2 linked regions of the Salmonirosea aquatica genome follow. The protein of the gene in region 1 binds, or shares a complex with, the protein of each later gene. Links are inferred from orthologs where the notes say so. Each region holds a gene or a part of one and is shown on either strand. Other genes may lie near its edges.

Evidence for each region. The genes of interacting proteins can lie anywhere in the genome.
Region 2: the proteins of dinB (region 1) and dnaN are in contact, whole or in part, in a solved structure (PDB 1OK7), measured with the Escherichia coli proteins. The link is inferred for Salmonirosea aquatica from one-to-one orthologs.

What each region holds. Positions count from the first base shown.
Region 1 is NZ_WHLY01000002.1:581,132-585,044, reverse strand. What follows is about bases 1-2,834. They hold dinB (DNA polymerase IV), read left to right. Parts: upstream 1-814; coding sequence 815-1,855; downstream 1,856-2,834. Other genes in these bases: GBK04_RS03395 (ATP-binding protein), read left to right, coding at 1,996-2,834; GBK04_RS03405 (hypothetical protein), read left to right, coding at 246-791; GBK04_RS03410 (glycerophosphodiester phosphodiesterase family protein), read left to right, coding at 1-181. Also shown: more of GBK04_RS03395, read left to right, coding at 2,835-3,372; GBK04_RS03390 (response regulator), read left to right, coding at 3,381-3,767; GBK04_RS03385 (adenylate/guanylate cyclase domain-containing protein), read left to right, coding at 3,764-3,913. UniProt on the Escherichia coli protein: Poorly processive, error-prone DNA polymerase involved in translesion repair and untargeted mutagenesis. Copies undamaged DNA at stalled replication forks, which arise in vivo from mismatched or misaligned primer ends.
Region 2 is NZ_WHLY01000002.1:2,973,232-2,977,213, reverse strand. The notes cover bases 258-3,160. They hold dnaN (DNA polymerase III subunit beta), read left to right. Parts: upstream 258-1,098; coding sequence 1,099-2,223; downstream 2,224-3,160. Other genes in these bases: GBK04_RS13480 (hypothetical protein), read left to right, coding at 3,147-3,160; GBK04_RS13485 (hypothetical protein), read left to right, coding at 2,440-2,994; gldG (gliding motility-associated ABC transporter substrate-binding protein GldG), read left to right, coding at 258-990. In the rest of the region: more of gldG, read left to right, coding at 1-257; more of GBK04_RS13480, read left to right, coding at 3,161-3,982. UniProt on the Escherichia coli protein: Confers DNA tethering and processivity to DNA polymerases and other proteins. Acts as a clamp, forming a ring around DNA (a reaction catalyzed by the clamp-loading complex) which diffuses in an ATP-independent manner freely and bidirectionally along dsDNA.

The DNA of each region.
Region 1 (3,913 bases):
GAAGACCCCGGAACGCGTGGAGGAAGCCAGAAAGCACGGAGTGGACGTATGGCTCGATGTGCAGTCACCCACCGAAGGCCCCATAAGTTGGAATGCTGCCTTACAAAAAGGCGTGTCGGGAATGCAGACCGATCATCCCGAGGCGTTGATCCGGTATCTGAAACAGCGAAACCTTCATTAAGCTACACTTTGCACGCAAATTCTTCCGTTTGCCTGGTAAGGTATTCAACTAAAAAACTACCCTGATGAAACATTTCGTCATGCTGCCGCTGCTACTGGTGATTTCCTGTCAGGAAAAAGATGCGGGCAAGCAGAAATTGACCAATAATCTGGAAGCTGTTTGGGCCGAATATGAACCGGCTTCGGTTTTGATGGATGCCGACATCGACCCTTTTGTAGCGGTCGAGGCTATGTCGATCGACGAAGTAAAGGTACTCCTCGGCCACATGTACCAGGCGGATCAGCAGTATCGTGACAGCCTCTACAATGGCAATCCCGATCGGAAGGATTACTACTGGAAAAAGATATATGGAAACGATCAAGCAAATAAAAAGCTTTTGAATAAAATACTCGACAAATACGGCTGGCCGTGCATAGCCAAATTCGGGGAGGCGGGGTCTGAGGCGGCCTGGTACGTAGCCTGGCATCAGCGGGATAGCGAACGTAGCATGGCTACCTACCTAAAATATATGGAAGAAGCGGACCGCAGGCACGATATGAAACATGAGCAATATCTGTTGGTAAAAAATCAGTTGGCCAATCTGCGGAGCGTAGGGAATGCAAACAACTAGTGCGCAAGATCATTCACATAGACATGGACGCGTTTTTCGCCTCCGTCGAGCAGCGCGACCATCCCGAGCTACGTGGCAAACCCGTGGCCGTGGGGGGCGGCGGTGATAGGGGCGTGGTGGCCGCGGCTAGCTACGAAGCGCGCAAATACGGCGTGCGATCGGCCATGGCGTCCCGAACGGCGAGGCAAAAATGCCCGCATCTGATCTTTGTCAAATCCCGTTTTGAAGTATATAAGCAGGTATCGGCGCAAATCCGCGCCATTTTCGCCGACTATACCCCCCTGATCGAACCCCTTTCGCTGGATGAAGCCTACCTCGATGTGACGGAAAACTTGCGGGGTATCAAATCGGCTACACTCATTGCGCAGGAAATCAAGCAACGCATCCGGCAGGCAACTCAGCTTACAGCTTCGGCGGGAGTATCGTACAATAAGTTTCTGGCCAAGCTGGCCTCCGACCACCGCAAGCCGGATGGTATATTTGTAATAAAACCCGAAGAAGGCAAGGACTTCGTTGCGCAGCTACCCATCGAACGCTTCCACGGCATAGGGCGGGTAACGGCTCAGAAAATGCACGAACTGGGTATCCTGACCGGCCTCGACCTACGCCAGCAAACGGAAAGTTTTCTGCGGCAACACTTCGGCAAAGCGGGCGGGCATTACTTCCGCATTGCCCGCGCCGAGGACGAGCGCCCCGTCGAGCCCGACCGCGTGCGCAAGTCGGTGGGCTCGGAAAATACCTTTGCTCAGGATCTGGATACGTTGGCCGAAATGCAGGGCGGGCTGATTCCGCTCCTGGACGATGTGTGGAAATGGTGCGAGCGTACCGGGGTATATGGCCGCACCGTGACGGTAAAAATTAAACTGAACGACTTTCAGATCATGACGCGCAGCCGCTCGTCGTTCCTGCCGATCCGGGAACGGGGCTTTTTTGAAAACCTGGCCTTCGAGCTTTTGGAAGAAAATTTTCCCCTACCGCTTCCGGTTCGGCTGCTGGGCGTTTCGCTTTCCAACCTCGAAGATTCCCAGCCTTACGAGGGCAAGCAACTGACACTTACTTTTTGAATTAGCCCGTACTTTTCAAAGGTACGGGCTTCTAAAAGGGTAGGCTTTTGGCAAAGAGCGGGGAAAAGCAGTAAATTGCTGTCGGCTTATTGATTTCGTGCCCAAACCCGAAACCGACTCTTACCCTCTGTTGACTCGCTATGGAGCTCTCGTATCTGCTCATTGTGCTGTATTTCGTGCAGTATATTCAAAAAAACCTGAACACGAAAGAGGTGTACCCCCGCTGGAACCAGTGGCTGGTATACGCCCGGTACCTGGCCATTGTGCTGCTCTGCCTGCCGTACCTTACCTCCAACAGTACTTTGCCCCCGGCGCTTGTAACCTGGCTATGGCATATATTCATGGGGGCGTTTGTGGGGATCATCTACACCCGCGAGGAATTCAAATCCGTACGTTCGCTCATGCTGTCGGTGATACCGTTGATTATTATCGCGGTGCTGGGAGATGCCCTCGAACTGGTTGCCCGGAATGTTTACAAGCAGTACGACGACTATTTCGATATGTTCAAAATGATCGCGATCGTTTGGGTGATCGCGATGTGGTACCAGAATAAGCGGCAGCAAAAGCAGTTAGCCGCCGAGCGACAGCAACGGCTGGAGGAAGAAAAGGAAAACCGATTGATGCAGGCCCGCAAAGCCGAACTGGAAATTCTGGTAGCTGAACGGACCGCTGAAATTACCAAGCAGAAGGAGGAACTATTGATCGCTGTCGATCACCTCAAAACCACCCAAAGCCAGCTTGTTCAGTCCGAAAAAATGGCCTCCCTGGGCGAGCTGACCGCCGGCATCGCCCACGAAATCCAGAATCCGTTGAACTTCGTCAACAACTTCGCCGAGGTTAACAGCGAGTTGATCGAGGAGCTGAGGGAGGAGCAGGAAAAGGATACACCCGATAAGGAATTGATCGAGGAAATCCTGCACGACCTGGCCGATAACATGCAGAAGATGGTACACCACGGCAAGCGGGCCGACTCCATCGTGAAAGGTATGCTGATGCACTCCCGCACGGGCAGCGGGGAGAAGGAGGTTATCGATGTGAACGCGTTGGCCGACGAGTACATGCGGCTGGCTTACCACGGCCTGCGGGCCAAAGACAAGTCGTTCAACGCGGCGTTGGAAAAAGACTTCCAGTCGGAGGTACTGATGGCCAAGATAACCCCGCAGGATTTTGGACGGGTGTTGCTCAATATTTTCAACAACGCGTTTTATGCCGTCATGCAGAAAAAGAAAGCGGTGGGAGAGGGGTACCGCCCCACCGTTTGGCTACGTTCCCGGCAGGAAAACAATACTGTAGAAATCAGGATCAAAGACAACGGTACGGGAATTCCGGACTCAGTGCGGGCGAAGATCTTTGAGCCTTTTTTTACAACCAAACCGACGGGGCAGGGTACCGGTCTGGGGCTCTCGCTCAGTTACGAGATCATTCATGTCGGCCACGACGGCTCGCTGGAAGTAGAGAGTGAGAAGGATGCATTTACCGAATTTATTATCAGAATCCCCCAGGGAAAAGTTAACTAAGGCAGACTATGGAAAACGAACACACCAAGATTTTGGTTGTAGATGACGAGCAGGATATCAAATCGCTTTTTGAAATGAAGTTCCGGCGGGAAATCCGCCGGGGTGAACTGGACTTCTCTTTCGCCTTTTCGGGAGAAGAGGCGCTGAATTTCATGCAAGACCACGCTTCGGAAGTCGTATTGATTCTCTCGGATATCAATATGCCGGGCATGAGCGGCATTGAATTATTGAAAAAAATCCGTGTGGACCATCCTTCGCCCCACCCGAAAGTAATGATGATCACCGCCTACAACGATGACGACTATTATCAGCAGGCGATCCGGAACGGGGCCAATGACTTTTTGACCAAGCCGCTGGATTTCTCAATACTCAAAGAAAAACTGGAAACCCTATGACCACGAAAATCCTGGTTGTGGATGACGAAACCGACTTGCAATCATTGATCAAGCAGAAATTCAGGAAGGAAATCCGGGAACAGAAATACGAATTTGAATTTGCTTACGACGGCGAGGACGCCCTCGAAAAACTCAGCGAACACCCC
Region 2 (3,982 bases), 2.4 Mb from region 1 along the record:
AACCCTGCCTCGTACGAAGGCCTCAATGCACTACTCGTGCTAAAACCCGACCAGCGGTTTACGGATGATGAGAAATATAAACTGGACCAGTTTGTGGTAGGTGGTGGCAAGGCGTTGTTTTTTGTGGATGGCGCCAAAGTGGATACGATCAGCCCCGAAGGTACCTACGCCCAGCCACTGGACCTGAACCTCAGCGATCTGTTTTTCAAGTGGGGCGTGCGCGTCAACGCCAATTTGGTGAAAGACCTCAACAGCGCAAAAATCCTGCTTAATGTAGGTAGCATGGGCGAAAAACCGCAACTTCAGCCGCTGCCGTGGCGTTTTTACCCTTTGCTCAATCGCTTTGGCAACAGTCCCATTACCCGCAATATCGACGCCGTATACACGCGGTACCTCAGTTCGCTCGATACCGTGGGCGGCGCGGGCGGGATACGCCGGACGCCGCTGCTGATGACTTCGCCTTATACCAAAAACCTGACAGCCCCCCTGCTGGTAGCCTACAACGAAGCCCGGCAACAGCCCGAACCGAGTGAATACCGGGGTGGCATACAATTGGCTTCAGTATTATTGGAAGGTACCTTTACCTCAATATTCCAGAACCGTATTCTACCCGACGATCCCCGTAAGGGTACCTTCCAAGCATCCGGTTCGAAAGGAAAAGTACTACTTTGTGCCGATGGCGACGTGGTAGTCAATGATTTTGATCTGCGCCGCAATACGCCTTTTCCACTGGGCTATGATCGCGTTTCGCAGAATATTTTTGGCAATAAAGACTTCGTACTTCATGCCCTCGACTACATGCTTGATCCCAACGGACTCATCACGGCCCGTTCCAAGCAGATCAGCATCCGCCTGCTGGACAAAATTCGCGCCCAGGCAGAGCGTACCCGCTGGCAGTTCCTGAATCTGCTATTACCGATCGGACTGATCGGACTTTTTGGAGCGGTACGGTACGGACTACGGCGCCGAAAATTCGGACGGCAGGCATGACGGGTCGGTAATTTTTCTTACTTTTGTTCATTACGGGTCAAAATCAGATCACGGCCTGTTCCCTCTGCTCAACCCTATACTCTCATTCCAAAAAAGCAATTGCGTCTTATGAAGTTTGTTGTCTCTTCCTCGGTGCTTCTCAAACAGTTATCGGCCATCAACGGGGTCGTTTCTACCAATCCCATTGTGCCTATTCTGGAAAATTTCCTGTTCCGACTGGAAGCCAATACCCTCACCGTGACGGCGTCTGACCTACAAACGGTGATGATTACCGAAATCGAAGTGGAAGGCGGTGATAAGGGGGCGATTGCCGTACCCGCCAAGCTGCTGTTGGATACGCTGCGCGGCCTGCCTGAGCAACCGATTACATTCAACGTTGATGAAGAAACCTTCGGTACTGAGATCGTATCAGACAACGGGCGCTACAAACTTTCCGGCGAGAACCCCATTGACTTTCCCAAAACGCCCACCGTCAATCGCGGGCAGGCGGTCGATTTTTCATCCAATGCCCTGGGAACAGCCATTGCCAACACCATCTTTGCCACCAGTACCGACGATTTGCGGCCTGCCATGACGGGCGTATTCGTGCAGATCGGTACCGAGAACGCTACTTTTGTGGCTACCGACGGGCACCGTCTGGTACGCTACCGCCGCACCGACATTCAGTCGTCGGCTGATACCTCCATGATTATCCAGCGTAAGGCGCTGAACCTGCTCAAATCCTGCCTCCCCTCCGAGGATGTACCGCTGAAGGCGGAGTTCACAGCTTCCAATGCGTTTTTCAGTTTTAACAACATCCGTATGATCTGCCGTCTGATCGACGAGCGGTTTCCGGACTACGAAAATGCCTTGCCGACCAACAACCCTAATACGCTCACGATCAACCGCATGGAAATGCTGAACTCGCTACGGCGGATTTCGATTTACTCCAACCGTACCACGCACCAAGTACGGCTTAAAATGGCACCAGGTACCCTGTCCATTTCCGCCGAAGACCTCGATTATTCCAACGAGGCCAACGAAAAACTGATGTGCGAATTCAATGGTGACCCGATGGAAATTGGTTTCAACGCTAAGTTCCTGATAGAGATTCTGAGCAACTTGGTGTGCAAGAACATTACTTTTGAACTCTCGGCTCCTAACCGTGCAGGCCTTATTATTCCGGTAGAGCAGGAAGACCACGAAGATATTCTGATGCTGGTTATGCCGGTTATGCTGAACACTTACGCTTGATTTAGCGCATCATGATTTGATTTTGATTTATTTCATTAGTCCAAGCCAATATTTCAAGAGGGACAGCCAATTCGGCTGTCCTTTTTTTGTGCCAGACTAGTTTACAGGCTTACATTTTTCGGACACATTTTTAAATATCATTTTTTCTTTGAATTTTTGTATGTCCTTTTGGGTAAAAAAACGAATTTCAAAACCGATTAATCGCCTACCTATCGAGTGAAACGTGTACTGATTCTTGGAACGCTATTCCTGCTGATGCTGAATACACTGGGTTACTACCCCGTGTATCTGGCTATGCAGTGGAAGGCTCAGACCGAGATGAAGTCGCGGCTCGACGCGCATCTGTTCGAAGAAGACGAACTTTTCACCATTAAAATCCCCATCGGGCTTCCCTACTGGACCGAAACCCGCCAGGCTCCCGAACGCATCGACGGCCAAATCGAGTACAACGGCGATTTCTACAAACTGTATAAGCAGGAAGTCATCGCCGATACCCTGGTGGTGCTAGCCGTCAAAGATCATTCTGAAAAGGCCCTCTTCACGGCCCTAACCGAGTGGGTTAAAATCACGGTGACCGGCCTACCGGGTACCTCCGAAAAAGCAGCGGGCCAGGTAAGTCATTTGATCAAAGAATACTTTGCCAACCAGCACCAGACCTACTTTTACCTCTACGACTGGCTGACGGACCAGGCAAATCTGCCTGATTTCATTTCTTCGTCTCCTTCCGCCTATTTAAAGGTACCCAACCCTCCTCCCGATCTGATTGGGTAATTTTTCCTGGGATAACTACCTCCTTTTCATTCGCCTGATTGAGGCGTGAGAAGGGGTCGTTCAGTTGACCGTATCCGGTGCGGTGCGGTCCGAACGCACGTTTCCTACTCTTCCAAAATTACTTCTGGTTTTACCCAATCTTTTTCTGAATCATGAAAACGTTATTCTATTCTCTATTCATTACTTTATTAACTACAGCCGCCACATTGGGTCAGGGCTGCGTGGCGGTGCGCCACATGAGCTGCGCGACGGGTGGTGCTACCTCATCGGATCTTTTCGCCCAAAAACACGGCAAATGGCAAGTCAATACGGGCTACCGCTATTTCCGTTCGTTCCGGCACTTCCGGGGTGATGTGGAAGAACACGAGCGGATCGAGAACCATACCGAAGTCGTGAATTTATCCCATGCCTTCGATCTGGGCATTAGTTTCCAGCCCACTACGCGGCTTTCCTTTTCAGTCAACCTACCCGTACTGCACAACGACCGCTCTTCCCTGTACGAGCACTACGGCAACAGTCTCACCGCCAATCCCGAACAGAAGCGGTTTCATACCCAATCGGCGGGCATAGGCGACTTGCGCGTGTCGTCGAGCTATTGGCTGGTCGATCCGATGAAGCTCAAAAAATACAACGTGGCCCTGGGCGTGGGCATCAAGCTACCTACGGGCAACTACCGCGTAGAGGACGATTTTCACAAACTGGATAAAGAAAATCAGGACTACCTGTTACGCAAGCCCGTGGACCAATCCATTCAATTGGGCGATGGCGGTGTAGGCTTCAGTCTGGAAGGGCAGGGGTACTGGCAGGTAGGTAAGACGACCTCGCTCTACGCCAACGGATTTTATCTGTTCAACCCGCGCGAAACCAATGGCGTCAACCGCTCGCCCGGCAGCGACCCCAATCCTATAGACGGGTACTTTTCGGTAGCAGATCAGTTTGCTGCCCGCGCGGGCCTCAACCAATCCCTACCCTTTGCCAAAGGGCTTTC